Regions from separate parts of the Bacillus sp. FJAT-42376 genome, predicted to be linked through region 1. Evidence: riboswitches for the same ligand, from Rfam matches in the RefSeq annotation. Region 1 holds a riboswitch; each other region holds the start of a gene.
The links. A riboswitch is a leader RNA that binds a small molecule or an ion and turns the genes downstream of it on or off. The one in region 1 is predicted to bind cyclic di-GMP.

Region 1 (5,332 bases):
TTGGTAGCTGGAGTAAGTGGTTCCTTTCTTTTTTGTATTCAAAAATCGGAATTTTGCCTGTCCCCTGATGCAGCTCATGATTGATGCGCCGGGCAAGATCCTGCACAAATCGATGCAGTTCTTCTAAGGTTAATTGCCCTTGGTAGGCATGGATCTCATCCAGTAATTTCATTCTGGCCTCAACCTTCCCTTTTGTCCTTGGCCGGCCAGCCACGCATGGTCTGACTTTGAAGCCGATGTCTTTGGCGTACTGGTCAAATTTTGTATTTACTTTTCCTGAAAAGAAGTCCGTGCACGCTTCATCCATCACGGTTTTCATGTTATCCGTCACGAGTTCCTTCGGCACCCCTCCAAATGCTTCAAATGTTTCTGTCAGAAAGGAAAGAAGGACACTTTGAGACTTGGATATACTTAAGTAAAAGGTACGGAATCTCGAATAGGAGAGGAGGAGGACGGCTACATTGATTTCCACCTGTTCTCCATCTTTTGTTTCAAAACGGATGTTTTCTTTCCAGTCAAGCTGTGCCTGCTTGCCGGGCGGCGTCTCGAAACGGACGGTTCCTTTGGGAGAGGGAAGACGCTTCGCCTCTTCAAAGTAAGCTTTGAATTCTGGAGTTCGTGCGATGTAAGCTCGAAAGGCTGAGGTGGAACAGTCCAGCTCATGGTTGTCTTTCAGGTATTGCCATAGGACTCGGCGATAATAAAAAACCTGTTTGGAATCCTCTGACAAGAGAGCCGCAATTACTTGATAGAACTTGTCGATCTTAGAAGCCTTTTCTCTTTTTCTTTTTGGAATGAATCCATTCAGATACTTATCCACTGTCCGGCGATCTACACCCAGTTCTTCTGCCAGTTTACTCTTATTGATTTTCATTTTTAAATGCTCCATTAGTTGTTTGAATTTTGGTAAGTCTCTTAGACTCGTAATCTCAAATTCTGTGTCCACCGTAAGCGCCAGATACACATCAATCACCTCTAAAACAGTATGAAATGATTGATCAGCTTTGTACATCTTTATTCAAGCAAGATTGTACATATTTAAATTAGCATTTCTATGTGCATCTGGAAAAAGTGGAAGACAGCTAAAAACCGCCGCAAGAACTTAATCAAGCTGGGGATGAGCCGTAATCAGGCATACAAAAACAGCCACACAAGCAAAGGGGTGGCCCGCACGGCTTACTCGTGGATATTAACCACAACCATTACAAACAAAAGACTAGCCGCATTCTGGCTAGTCTCTGGAATGAAACACTATATGAAAGTAAATGCCTAGAATAAAATTGAACCGCCGTATACGGATCCGTACGTACGGTGGTGTGAGAGGTCGGGAGTTAATCACTCCTTCCTACTCGATAAATATGTCTGAATAACTACTTTTTAGGAATAATATACTAAATTATGTTGCATTAGGAAATATACCCTTGTATAATAAAACTTGGAAAATCTAACCATAGAATAAAGATTGAAAAAGGCAAACCAATTGAAAGGTTGGGACGCAAAGCTTTAGGGGCTAAAGTCAGAGATGATTATGCCAGCCAGCTACCGGACTGTATAAAGACATTCGGGAATCGATATGTCTATTTTTGTTTTCCAAATTTCAAAATCTGGGGGATCAGTAAATGAGAAAAAGAAGTCTGGTATTTTTATTAGCACTTGCTTTTGTAATTGGTACACTCTTTTCCACAAATGTAACAGAAGCAAGTGTATCGGTTTCTGCTTTGCAGAAGCAAATTAAATCTTTGCAGGCTACAATTGCGTCAAATAAAAAGCTTTTGGCTGCTAAAGACAAACAAATTAATAGCTATAAAACGCAAGTTGGTAGCTTAAAATCTCAAATATCTCAAAAGGATAAGGATATTAGCAAATACAAAGCAAATGCAGGTACTCCTTTAAGTTCAAAACTAGCGTATCAAGGTTTTGTCCATAGTGGAACATATGAATATGGAAAAACTTCTGTCCCAGCATTATTAAGTTTCAAAGGTGTTAGATATGCTCCAATCGATCTTATGGCAAATCTAATAAATAGCCATTCTTCTTATAACAAAAAAAGCGATACTGTATTTTTAGGAACTGATCCTAATGGCACAACATATATGTCAGATGTAATAAGTCCTTTTAATTATACATATGAACCCTCATTAAATAAAGAAATGACTATGGGTGGTAAAACTTATAATAAAGGTTATAGTATGTTCTGGTCAGGTATTGATGAATATATGGTATTTAATTTAAACAAACAATATACTCATATTACAGGTCTCCTAGGATTTGCGGATGGAAGTAACTGGGGATCCCATCACTTCAAAATTTATGGAGATGAAAAATTACTTGCTTCATATGATTTAGCTAAAGATGACCTGCCAACTTCAGTAGATTTAGATGTTACGAATGTACAAAAGCTAAAAATTACTTGTGAAGATGGTCAAATAGATAATGGAGTTATCAATTTTGCTAATGTAATTATAAAATAAGATAAAAAAGCATCCTTCGGGGTGCTTTTTATTATGGGAACAAATGATTATCCTCTAATTAGAGGACGATTAAAATTTTTTCTTCATATATGCAAAAGTCCTAACGAAAATATTAAAGAAATATTTTGGAATGACTTTTAAAAAATGATGAAAAACCTCGGCCTCAAACCTATAAAGATCAGAGTAAACATACAGGTTTGTACACATTGCCCCCGCAACGTAATTATTTTCAAACGTAGTCAAGCAATTTTAATGTTAGCCTAAAACCACTGTAAATATTGCTGTTATAGTATTTTGAAGATAGGGTGGTTCGACTCCCACCGTCTCCACCAATACATACTTTGGTGGTTTTAGTTTTTATGTAAAATATGTGTAAATAATCAAAGGAAGGGCCAGAGGCTCCTTCCTTTTTTGTGTTTTTGGATACTTCCGCAGGATTAGTTATTATAGACAAAATTTTTTATTTCCTATAAATTACATTTCTTATTTATAGTAAACTTTATTCATGGGAAAGGAGTGAACTGCAGTGAGCGAGCAGACAAACGTAATCATTATTAATAAGAAAATAAAGGAAATTCAGTTGTCTAGCAGAAAACAGATTTATTCTGGTTTTTTAGTTCCAATAAATTCTGATTGGACGGGAGCAGTATTTAATCTGGAAGAATTGGATGTTTTGGCAAAGTCGCTATCAAAGAAACTGGATACGTATGCTTTTTGTTATGAATATGCGGAAGACTTTTTTTGGGGGTTCCGTCTTTATAAAAGCGGAAAAATGATGTCAGAATTAACCTTAACTTTTGAAGAAATTGAAGTAAAAGATATTCAAGAAGGGCTGGAAACTCTTCAAAACATAGCGTATAAACAGGCTTCATACCAAAAAATGATGGAGATCCTGAACGGGGACCCGGTGGGGCAAGAGTTTTTCCTTGCCGATCTATTTAAAGAAGCATTTGACTTTGAGAAAGTGGATGGAATTTGTTACACCTCACTTAGTGAATGGGGCAGTACAATGCTTGAAGAAGAAAATATAAAAATAATTAGTTCCAATCAAAAGAAATCTAGTTTTTACGATCATGTTTTGAGTTTATTTAAAGAAAATTTAGATGAATTAGGTTTTCATCTAGATCCTGAACTGTCAAATGACTATATGGTCTATTTAAATAAATACAAAGAAAATTTTAAATATACAGCATTTTATGATGTGTGTGAAAAAAATACATTGAGAATTGGATTCAGAACTCCAAATTCAAGCGAAGAAACGGGAAGAGAATTGATTAAAAAAAAGCTTCATTTAATCATAGAATACAAAAACAAAAAAGAACTTAGTCATCTCTTGGAAAGAGAAGGCTACCTCTTTATTAAAAGAATGGAAGAATATCTTAGTAATCATCAAATAACGATTGGGAACGTAGACAATTTATATAAAAGCAGATGTGATTCTTTTCTTAAAAAAAAAGGATATTCCAGGACGAAGTTTAGTCCCGATATTGTACATGGGGGAGAAATACAATATGAATCGGGCGATTCCATTATTGTAATAGAACATATGTCTGGACTGGCAATCATCAGAGCTTTCATTCGTTATAAAGGGGAAGTATTCGAACTCTCAACGATTCTAGATCGATGGAGGAAAGAACTCAAATTGAATATATCGCCAGGGGGTGAAGAATCATTTTCTTTCACAACCGAATCCGAACTCTTAGCCCAATTAGATCGCTTACTTATGTACTTGGACTGGCTGCTGTTAAAAGGTATGGAAAATATTGTGGAAGATCCGTATTTAACACCTGATACTTTCAAATCAATTGAACACGCTTAAGATCAGCTAAAGTAGCCCGAAATAATTCGGGCCTTTTAAGCATGATGTCTATCCGTTCCTAATTTGGTCATGTGGCATGCACCGTTCCGTGTATCTCATTCCATTGCTTATAAGGATCCAATCCATCTTCACGCTCTGCTTTTTCCATTGGAAGACGGCGGTCTTCAATGGTTTTGCTGAATTCATCGTAAAAATTTTCGATTTCGAAGTATTTCCGGTCATCCCGATAATAGGTTTTGTATTCATCTCTTGAAACAATGTATGTCACTTTTTCCGGACTGCAGTAGTATAGGGCGCCAAGACACATAGGACAAGGGCTTGCCAAAATATAGATTTGGCAGTCTTTTAAATGTTCGGTGCCCAGCTTTTGGCAAGCATCCTGGATAGCAAGAATCTCGGCATGGGCAGTTGGATTATTCGTTTGAGCGGCCTGATTCGTGCGTTCGGAAATCATTTCATCGCCCCGGGTAATGATACAAGCGAAAGGTCTGCCTCCTTCTTCAACATTTTTACGTGCCAATTCGATGGTCCTCTGAATGAAATCCATATAATTCCCTCACTTCTAGTATTTTTACAACTTCTTCCCCTTTGTCGGTCTATTAAACGCGGGATGGCACATTGAACATACGCTTACGTCATAATGGAGGAACAATTTTTTCAAAATCTCCTTTTTGTATTGCTCGTTTCAAAACAAAAATTGTAAACTGGAGTTTGAGGTATTTGAATTTTCTAAAAATAAGAGGAGTGAGCTGAAATGATCCATAAACTTGGACAAATTATGCTGTATGTGAATAATCAGGATGAGGCAGTGAAGTTTTGGACGGAGAAGGCGGGGTTTCACGTCATTTCTGAAGAGGATAACGGACAGGGAATGAGATGGATAGAAATCGCTCCGGCAACGGATTCAGAAACCACGATTGTTCTGCACAATAAAGAAGTCATTGCAAAAATGTCGCCGGAACTAAATCTTGGCACTCCTTCTTTCCTGTTTTTTTCTGAAAATCTGGATCAATTATACAGCGACTTATCCAGCAAGAAGGTG
Region 2 (5,332 bases), 490 kb from region 1:
AGTGTTAAAAAATTCAGTAGGCGCAGGTGATTCCGTTGTCGCAGGCTTTCTCGCATCGCTGGCACAACAAGACACGGTTGAGGAAGCATTTCAGCGGGGAACCGCGGCAGGAAGCGCTACAGCATTCTCACATGATCTCTGTACAAAAGAAGAGGCTGAAAAATTATATAAGGAAGTTAAAATAGAGAAAATTGGATGAGGGGGATATAAAAATGAGGATTACGGATTTGCTGACAAAAGAAACGATCCGGCTGCAATTAACAGCTGATTCCAAGGAAAAAGCGATTGACGAACTCGTCAATCAGCTGGATCACGCCGGAAAGTTATCAGACCGTCAATTATATAAAGAAGCGATTCTGGCACGTGAAGCTCAAAGCACGACTGGAATTGGCGAAGGAATTGCGATTCCGCATGCGAAAACCAAAGCAGTCAAGAAGCCGGCCATTGCATTTGGCCGTTCAAAGGCGGGAATTGATTATGAGTCGCTCGATGGACAGCCGAGTCATTTGTTCTTCATGATTGCTGCCGGAGAAGGGGCGGATCAGACACACTTGGAAACCTTGTCTTCTTTATCAAGCTTTCTTATGGATCCTGATTTCCGGAAAAAACTGGAGAACGCCGAGTCTGAGAGCGAGATACTGGAAGCGATCAATTCAAAGGAAGATGAAATGGCCGGAAAAGAGGAGCCGTCCGCTTCAGAATCGTCTGGCCAGCTTGTTCTGGCGGTAACGGCCTGTCCGACCGGAATCGCCCATACCTACATGGCAGCAGATTCACTGAAAGCAAAAGCCAAGGAGATGGGGATTCACATCAAAGTAGAGACCAATGGTTCAAGCGGGGTGAAAAGCCGGTTAACAGAGGACGAAATTGAAAGGGCTTCCGCGATTATTGTTGCTGCGGATAAACAAGTCGAGATGGGAAGATTCGCAGGAAAAACAGTCATTGAAGTACCTGTTGCACAAGCAATAAGAAAGCCGGGTGAATTAATAGAAAAAGCCTTGAAACAGGATGGTCCTATTTATAAAAACAGCCAGGGGAGCCAGGGAGAAAGCGGAGATGGCCGAAAGGAAAAAGGGCAGAGAACAGGATTTTATAAGCATTTAATGAATGGTGTATCAAATATGCTTCCGTTTGTGGTCGGGGGCGGTATCCTCATCGCTATTTCCTTTATGTTCGGGATTAAATCTGCAGACCCCAATGATCCGAGCTACAATCAAATTGCTTATGTATTAAATACCATCGGCGGCGGAACTGCTTTTAAACTGATGATTCCCATTCTGGCAGGCTTTATTGCGATGAGTATTGCAGACAGGCCGGGCTTTGCACCCGGTGCAGTCGGCGGCCTGCTGGCATCAACAGGGGATGCTGGCTTCCTTGGAGGTTTGATTGCCGGTTTCCTGGCAGGCTATATTGTTCTTTTCCTGAAAAAGGCGTTCAGCCGTTTGCCGCAATCCCTTGAAGGCATCAAACCGGTATTGCTTTATCCTTTATTCGGTATCCTGTTTACAGGAGTCATCATGCTGGTCATTGTTATCCCGCCAGCAAAAGCATTAATGGATTTGCTGAACGGCTGGCTCATGGGAATGGGCACAGGGAACCTTGTACTGCTGGGCTTAATTCTTGGAGGAATGATGGCCGTCGATATGGGAGGACCGCTGAACAAAGCAGCTTATACATTCGGTCTTGCCATGATTGATGCAGGAAACTTCGCTCCTCATGCTGCCATAATGGCAGGGGGAATGGTACCGCCACTCGGAATGGCACTGGCTACAACCTTCTTTAAATACAAGTTTACGAAACAAGAAAGAGAAGCGGGGAAAACGGCTTACATTATGGGGGCAACCTTTATAACAGAAGGGGCAATTCCATTTGCTGCCGCGGATCCGGGAAGGGTCATTCCAGCATCCGTCATTGGTGCAGCGACAGCAGGCGCCCTATCTATGCTCTTCAATATCAAACTGCCGGCACCTCACGGCGGAGCATTTGTAATCCCGGTAGTAGACGGGAATCCATTCTTATATATTTTAGCGATATTGATAGGATCGATTATCACGGCCCTTATCGTCGGATTCTGGAAAAGGCCTGTGAAGATATAAAAGAGAGACTGCGGATTTTACCGCAGTCTTTTTTCTATGAGCTCTCGCAAACAAATGGGCAGAAGGGGAAAGGGAGGTGCTTCACGGCGAAGCTGAAAGCCCTGAGTAAAACAGTCATTATTCAGGAAGAAGCTCTGTTAAACCGGATGATGAAAGCCTGCAGGCAAGTGTGTCCGCTGGCTCCAGTGATCAGGTTAATAGAACCCAATAGGAGTAAAGAGTGTATAACCTATCGTAAAATAAAGCCTACTTTTGACATGAATTCCTGTTATATAGAATAGACTAAGTGATTTGGAGTAGGTAAGATGATACAGGGGGAGAGATTTTTCCTTTAAAAAAACCAGACTGGCACATCGGCATTCGTCTGGTTTTTTTATTGGTACATCTGAAAGTTGCGAGCTTTCCTTTGCTGTGCTACAAATAATGTAAGTCCTTTTCCATAAAAGAGGATGGAGAACTACTAATTGTCGAATCTTACCTGAATTCTTTGCCCGCTATAGTAATTACCATCTGTTAAAGTCTTTAACTGCTTTGTAATGGAGGAATCCCTGCTGCTCAGAAAACCATGCACTTTTAGAGTGCTGCTCAAAAGAAACAGTAAGAACCGTGATTCCTTTCTCTTGCTGAAGCGCTTTTAATTGATCTATTTGATTTTTTGACCACTCATCTTTAGACACAACATTATGACTGAAGTTTTCCCACATGATTGCATCAACATAGTTTGCGCTTGTTGTTTTCAGAGTATCAATTCCCCAGTTTTGGATGATTCCGAGGGATGGATACATCGTTTTAACACTTTTTAAAAGCTGTTCCAGGCCTGACCGCTGTTTCGCAAGCTCAGCTGGCTGATCACTGAAATAATCATCTATGTTTCCAACTGTGTCAAAAAAGACCCCGTCCATATTTTTAGCGGCAACCTGAGCTCCAATTTCTGATAAGAGCAATTGTCTGAAATGAGGAGAACTCATATTCATCAGATAGGAATCCCATTGCTGAATATAGTATTTTTGAGTGGATTGCTGATAAAAATCTTCCGGTGTAAGCTTCTGCATGAATGCAGTGTTCCAGTTATCGGCTTCCATTGAGTTGATATAGCCGAAAACTTTTGTACCTTGTTTCTTAATCGTTTCAATTTGGGTTTTGGTGTAAAGAAGGGGCTCTATTATGACGAGGTCATAGGCCTGCATCTTTTTGATAATCGATGGGGTAGGAGCATCGTAGAAAATTTTGTAGGTTTTCACGTTTTTTAAAACTCCTGTGGAATTTGCAGCGTTTTGGACAGAAGCAGCGGGAGATGTAGCTGTCGTAAGGGCAGAGGCAGCGGGAGATAAAGAAATAAAACTGGATACAGCAAAAAAAGCCAATACAAAAAATCTGATTACATTATTCATTTGTAATCCCTCCGTTTTTTAACGAGGGATGGTAGCTTCGCAGGCTGGCGATCGGTATTTCCGATTGGAAATCGACGACCCATGCCTTTGCGTCCTTGCTTTTCAGCAAGTTTGCCCATCACCTTTTGTCCTAATCATATCAGCCTATTTTTCTGAACTCAACTAATTTTTTTGTGAAAGCAGTGATTCATATGATCTACAAACAATCCAATATTATATTAAAATTGGCTGAGTCATTCGGATTATCTTTTGCCAATCTCTTTTTTCTTCACTTTTTTTCAGAAAATATTCCGATGTTGAGCGAGGTCTTATGGTCTGCAGCTATCGTCCTTATTTCACTAAGATATGGTATTTATTTTGGGATTGTTCCTTTTTGTTCCGCCGTTTTTTCTTCCATTGCATTTGAAATCGGCAATGGAGGCGATCTCTATCTTTATCTCACAGATTTATCCAATATGCTGGTCATTTCGCTATTCTTCTTTCTGCTCCTTTTCACGGGGCTATCACGAAACTCTCAACAAGAACGTTATTTTGATATAACAAATGGGTATGAGGAAATTCTTGAGGAAAAAAAGATTTTAGAAGAGACTCTGGATGAAGCATTAAATATAAACGAGACGTATAGAAAGCGATTTTTAGAGTCAGAGGATCAATATGCGGACATGTACGAGATGATTACGGCACTTAATTCTACTGATTCAGATACGATCTTTAATGAAATGGTCCGTATCGTTAACCAAAGGTTTACGAGCAGGCAGCTTTGTTTGTACCTGATATCCAGTCAAGGAGATTCAATCCGCTCAAAAATTAACACAAATCAAGAGGGCAGGCTCAAGTCAGATTATTGGCTTGATGAGGTCCCATCTTTAATAGGCAAAGTAATAAAAGGGCAAGAGCATGTAATGTTCAGATCAAGGGAGGACGATGAAGCGTCTCCGGCTGCGGCAGGCCCTGTGTTTGTTTACGGGGAAATGAGATATATTCTCGCACTTGATGGAATTGATCTCAATGCCTGTACTTCCCAGCATATTCAATGGCTCGACTGGTGCCTGAAATGGATGGGAAGCCGGTTAAGTTTTGCCTATACATATGAAAGGGAAAAAAATGAGCATCAGCGATATCCGGGAACCGGTATTTATCAGCTCGCTTCCTTTTTTAAACGGTTTAATGCAGAACTTGAACGCGCGGAAAAAATCGGTCAGCCTTTTGTTATTTTTGAATTAAAAACAGACCGTCTGATGATCAGTGAAATCGATCTCCTGATGAAAAAGCAGCTAAGGGAACTGGATTCAGCCGGATGGGATGAGGAGGCAGGAATTCTCTATGTTCTTTTGCCGGGAGTTGATCCGGCCAATGAGCCGGCAGTCAGGGAAAGACTCCAGAATGCTATACGGAAAGAGGTGGCTTCTATTACATGATGATCTTATTAGGTGCCGGATCTGTTATCGGGTGTGCCGTATCTTTTGCTGCTGCCCGTTTTTATTTTGCCGGAAAAGTGGAGAAGGATCAGCATGGTCTGCTTATGCTCTGGGTCATGCTTTCTCTGCTTCTCCCGTTCATTGGTTTTATATTCGGCTTTATTTTGCTGCGCCTCTTTGTGAAGAATCAGGATGGGTCATTCATGGATGAATACTCGAGCTATATTCAGAACAAGGTCTATAATTTTGAAAATTTAAGAGAGACGCTTAACCAGGACCGCCAATTGCTTTCCGCAAGCGGTTATTCCTCTGGAAACGGGTGGATGATGAAAAGCCTGCTTTTAAATATGTCCAATGAAAAAACCATCAGCCAGGAGAAAATTATTAAAAAAGGACTGAACCATCCGGATAGAGAAGCGGTTCATTA
Region 3 (5,332 bases), 200 kb from region 1:
GTATAAAGCGCCTTGAGCGGTAGTAACCGGATTGTATTCTGTTTTGGCACCGTACTTAACCATGGGAATACCGTTCTCATCCCAAATGAATTTTTCAGGTTTGAACTCTTTTGCAGTAGAGAAATTTAAATAATCATTATTAACTTTGTAATCTTGCATGAAAGGTTCGTATTGAAATTTATTTTCTATATACTCCTTAACATATGGGCTGCTGCTTAAAGCATAGATTTTGTGAGGCATAGCGAAACATAATAATAAAACCAGGATCAGTATCTTCTTCATTGGTTGTTTTTTCTCCTTTTTATGAAACATCTACTAGCAAATAATATTTATGGTTATAAAGACTTAGGTCTTTTTAATTATAAAAGTTTCACCCCGGTTCGTCATTTGTTTTTTCTAAAGTTTTTTTACAAACGAAATACATAATTTACATTTTTAACATAGATATGACTTCTGTAATACGATAGACTCAAAGATAAGTAAGCTTTTATAATCATTCACTGGAACTTTGTTGGCTTACATACGAGTAAACTCAAGGAGGAACTATAGACATGCCGAAAAGTAAATTTGTGAAAGCTGGCCTTGCTGCCCTGGCTGTTTCCACTGTTGCAGCGGTTAACCCTGCGCAGGCTGCATCCAGCTCGAAAGCGGAGCAGGCCGTTAAAAACGCCGAGTTCTATTCCAATTCTCTCTCCGCGCTATATAAGGTGGATGAAGCAGGAGATTTGCTATTATCTCCTAGTTTTCTAACGAGATATAACAACGCCAAAAATACCATTGCTGATGCCAAAAAAGAAGTTGCTAAAATTAGCAGTCCACGCATTAAAAGGCTGATGAATGATCGTCTTGAGTTTTCTGAAATTCAGCGCCTGCGTACGGCATACCTCATCGATGCGGTTAAATACGGTGAAAAACTGGATTCGGCAAGGAACAAAATTAAAGCAGATTTTCTTGTTATGTCTCCTTCAGAGTTAAGAAAAGCCTATGATCAGCTTAGAAAACAAACGATGCAGCTTGAAAAACTGGTTTCAAAAGTTTATGGAAGTACATCCAGAAACGTTGTAAACACTCGTTTCGTCTTGCCTGCTAAATTGACGACGGAGTCCTTCTCTTCTGAAATGACCCGCTATGATTACCACCAAAAAGCCAAAGCCGCTCTTGCAGGGAAAGATCAAACACAGGCAGATGCGATGTTTGCCATTATCACGATGCTAGAAGGAAAAGGGAAAGACCTTCGGACAGCTCTTACTAACCTTCATCCTGACAATCAGCTGCTTAAGGATCTGTATTCTTTAGTAGACGCATCACTTGAGCCGGCGTTAATGAAAGAAAAAGAGTCGTTGAAAATCCAATATCGGACTCAATTCCCATCAAACTTTGAGCTGTCTGTTCTGCACACGAACGACACTCATGCAAATTTAGACCGCGCTCCCAGAATGGCTACAGCTATCAAAGAAACAAGAGCTCAAAAGGAGAACGCCCTTCTTCTCAGCGCTGGGGACGTCTTCTCTGGCACTCTGTATTTTAACGAATACAAAGGGCAGGCAGATCTTGAGCTGATGAATCTCCTTAACTATGATGCCATGACATTTGGGAACCATGAGTTTGATCTTGGAACCGCCACACTCGCTGATTTCGTTAAAAAAGCAAAATTCCCATTTGTCAGCGCGAATGTAGATTTTTCAAAGGATGCCAATATGAAAGCTTATACAAGCTCTGACGTAACGGCTGATCCGAAAGATGGCCACTCCTACAGTGCCATCGTGAAAAACATGGACGGAGAAAGAGTGGGTATTTTTGGTCTTACCACCGCAGAAACGGAAACCATTTCAAGCCCTGGTAAGGACGTTGCCTTTGAAAACTACATCGCGGAAGCAAAAGAAGCGGTTAAACAGCTCCAGGCTCAAGGGATTAACAAGATCGTTGCCCTCACTCACATCGGTTACCAGGATGGCGGCGGGGATAATGATGTGACGCTTGCTAAAGAAGTCGAAGGCATTGACATTATTGTCGGCGGGCACTCCCATACGGTACTGAGTGCACCGGTTCTGGATAACACGGGAGCTGAACCTACCGTCATCGTTCAAACGGGAGAGCTCAGCAAAAACCTTGGTGTTCTGGATGTTGAATTTGATCCAGCCGGAAAAATAATCAAGCAAGCAGGCAAACTGATCGATATTGACCAAAAATCCGGGGATCAGTATGTTATTAAAGAAGATCAGGAAGCAGCATCAATCCTTGATTCAAAATACAGACCTGGCATTAATAAAATTAAAAACGAAGTGGTCGCTAAAACAGACACAGTCCTGAATGGTGTCCGTGCGGATGTCCGCACAAAAGAAACAAATTTGGGAAATCTGATTGCGGATGGGATGCTTGCAAGAGCGAAAACGATCAATCCTAAAACGGTGATCGCAGTTCAAAACGGAGGAGGAATCCGTGAGTCAATCGATGCGGGGGATGTAACAATGGGTGAAATCCTGACGGTTATGCCTTTCGGAAATTCCCTTGCCATCATGAACCTTAAGGGTGAAGAAATCAAGGCTGCTCTTGAACACAGTGTGGAGCTGGCACCGAAAGAAGCAGGGGCATTCCTTCATGTGGCGGGAATGAAGTTCACGTATGACAGCTCTAAACCGGCTGGACAGCGGGTGGTAAAAGCAGAAGTGAAAGAAGATGGAACGAACTACACGGCTTTGGATCCGGCAAAAATGTATGCTGTGGCAACGAATGCATTTACAGCAGCAGGCGGAGACAGCTACTCCATGTTTAAAAAGGCATACGACGAAGGCCGTGTCAGCGAGCCAGGCTTCACGGACTGGGAAACGTTCAGCCAGTACTTAAAAGCAAATCCTGGCATTAAGCCAGCGGTTGAAGGGCGTATAATAGACCTAAGTGCAGTTCAATAAAATAAGGCTTATCGGGGGACTGACAAGTGATTGTCAGTCTCTTTTTTAAAAAAAATGGGTGCAAGACTCCTTATTTGGTAAATGAATCAAAAAATTAAATAGATAATTTGTTTATCTAGTAGTATAATAGTCACTGTTGAAAAAATAGCCAATTATACCAGTATAAAGGCAAACCCGCTGAAAAGCGGGGACGCAAAGCCGTGAGTCTAAGGCATATTATGCTAGGATCGTCAGGCCGCCGTAGGTAAGCAACAATGACACCATGGCTATTTGACATGGTGTGTTTTATTCTTATGCGGCTCAGGTAAGGTGAATAATGGAGGTTGCATATTGTGAACAGTGAAAAAGAACAGCAGGAACCATACAAAAATACGAAGAAGTATAGAAGTCATTTGATTCGGAGTGAAATTGAGTCCCTTATCGCAGGGAATCATATATATAGAAGCAGAAAAACTGAAAGTGCTGTAACATTGTTTATTCAATACTGTGTTAACCATACCGGTATGAATCATCTTTCGGAAATCAGCAGTCAAACCATGCGAGATTACATACAGCACCATATTGCGCGTTCGGACAAATCGAGAGAGTATGATTCTTTTAAGAGACTAAAAGACGATGTTATGATGCTTGAGCAGCTGATTTTAGAGAATAGGGGGTTTGAGCAAAAAGTGAATTTTTCACTTCTAAATATAGGGTTATGGTCTTCTCAGGATATGAGAGCGCATTATAATAAAGAAGCTTTTAAAAGCAAAAGAAATTTTTTCCTTCAATAATGTAAAAAAAGAAAAATTATTTAACATTTGAGGAAAAAATTATGATACAATTAGGGCGAAAGTATCGAATGTTTGATTGGTAAGCCGCATACATAGACGAAGAGAAAACAGATGATATAAACAGCCTACGTCTTTTGCATTTAGATCCTTTCAATAATACTGTTTCCCCTTTCAAATTTTCATAAAGCGGGAGCCCCTCATGCTGTTCTTGACATCAGTGTGAGGGGTTTTTTTATGGATAATCACCAAATATGTTTATATGTGACAAATTTTATCATTCTTATGTCACGATTATAAAACAGGTATATGTTTTCATGCATCTTCTAAAATTTACAAGGTGAAATCTGACTTAAATGCTAAAGATGTTCAACTAGAATTTCTTATTTTTTACAAAAAATTTATAAATAAAAACGTATATCTTTACAAGCCTTTGATACATTTTATGTTATACATTCCCCTGAAGAATTTCCCTTATTTCTAAGACATAATTCCTAATGTTTGGTAGAATATACATATTAGAGAAATAATCGGATTTTCGAAAAGGGAAATTGGATTAAAGAAAGGTTTTGGAGGATATTATTTTGAAATTAATGCGAATGTGTTTTTCTGCCCTGCTCCTCATCTCTTTGCTCGCATTCCCCGCATCTGCCACGGAAGGACCGTATAAAAACCTTGGTCCGCAAGTTCAATATGTCAATGTGATCCGCGGTGAAGCCGGGATGGACCAGTACGGACGTCCGCTTTACTATGCCCTTCTACAGGGAGAACCTGCAAAGCTCGTGGTCATTGATTTGCAATCCAAACAAGTAGTGGATATGGAAACATTGGAGGGTGCGACTGCAGCGTGGTCCATTGAAGTGGATTCCAACCGACAAGTATGGATTGGTTCAACACCGAATGAGCAACTCTACCGGTACAATCCCGAAACAAGGGAGCTATCAGACTTAGGGAAAGCCTCTGCCCCTAGGGGATCGAATACGACCATTTGGGATTTAACTTACGATACGAAAAACAACCGTATTTTCGGTGTGACTTCCTATGGCGGAACGGTCTTTACATACAGTGATGACGATGGCTTTGACAGCCTGGGTGTCGTTATGAATGGGCGGCGTTATGCCAGAAGTGTAGAGTACGATGAAGAGCAGAATACGCTCTATGTCGGTCTTGGCTCACCGGCTGCTCTAATTAAATGGAATCTGAATACGAATGAGAAAACAGATATTCTTCCGGAGGATTTTAAATCCGCTGCTTCTGTATATGATCTGGATTTATCCGGAGGAAAAGTATATGCCAAAATGGAAAACAAAAGTGCGCTCCTTGTCCTGAATCAGGAAACGGATATGCTGGAGCATGTTCTGCCGGCTGATTCCAGAGGGGTGTCTCCTGCATGGAACAATCAGACCGTTTTCTACAGCTCGAAAGGCAAGCTGTTTGAATTTAATCCGGCAGATGGAAGCAGCCGGGAGACGAATGGATCAGTAGCTTCCTCCAGTGCTGTATCCCTGGATATTTTAAATGTGAACGGGCAGCCGCAGGTTGTTGGTCTGGCAGGTAATGCAGGCCGTTTCTACCAGTACAATCTGCTGGATAACCGTTCCTCCACGTCCTCCCTTAAGCTTCCTGCACAGCCGGTAGAAATTTACAATGTGG

Region 2: linked by a shared signal. The riboswitch ahead of CEF21_RS17130 (glycoside hydrolase family 191 protein) and the one ahead of CEF21_RS19685 (NPCBM/NEW2 domain-containing protein) in region 1 are both predicted to bind cyclic di-GMP.
Region 3: linked by a shared signal. The riboswitch ahead of CEF21_RS20635 (hypothetical protein) and the one ahead of CEF21_RS19685 (NPCBM/NEW2 domain-containing protein) in region 1 are both predicted to bind cyclic di-GMP.

Annotation. Positions count from the first base shown of each region.
Region 1 is NZ_CP033906.1:3,909,766-3,915,097, reverse strand. It holds gene istA (IS21 family transposase) at 1-964, opposite strand, end outside; cyclic di-GMP riboswitch class I at 1,461-1,547, shown strand; gene CEF21_RS19685 (NPCBM/NEW2 domain-containing protein) at 1,620-2,471, shown strand; gene CEF21_RS19680 (hypothetical protein) at 2,998-4,290, shown strand; gene CEF21_RS19675 (nucleoside deaminase) at 4,358-4,837, opposite strand; gene CEF21_RS19670 (VOC family protein) at 5,045-5,332, shown strand, end outside.
Region 2 is NZ_CP033906.1:3,422,758-3,428,089, reverse strand. It holds gene pfkB (1-phosphofructokinase) at 1-199, shown strand, start outside; gene CEF21_RS17135 (PTS fructose transporter subunit IIABC) at 213-2,096, shown strand; gene CEF21_RS17130 (glycoside hydrolase family 191 protein) at 2,600-3,487, opposite strand; cyclic di-GMP riboswitch class I at 3,523-3,613, opposite strand; gene CEF21_RS17125 (nucleotidyl cyclase domain-containing protein) at 3,679-4,905, shown strand; gene CEF21_RS17120 (hypothetical protein) at 4,902-5,332, shown strand, end outside.
Region 3 is NZ_CP033906.1:4,113,747-4,119,078, reverse strand. It holds gene CEF21_RS20645 (D-glucuronyl C5-epimerase family protein) at 1-282, opposite strand, end outside; gene CEF21_RS20640 (5'-nucleotidase C-terminal domain-containing protein) at 552-2,909, shown strand; cyclic di-GMP riboswitch class I at 3,067-3,152, shown strand; gene CEF21_RS20635 (hypothetical protein) at 3,242-3,682, shown strand; gene CEF21_RS20630 (ligand-binding sensor domain-containing protein) at 4,264-5,332, shown strand, end outside.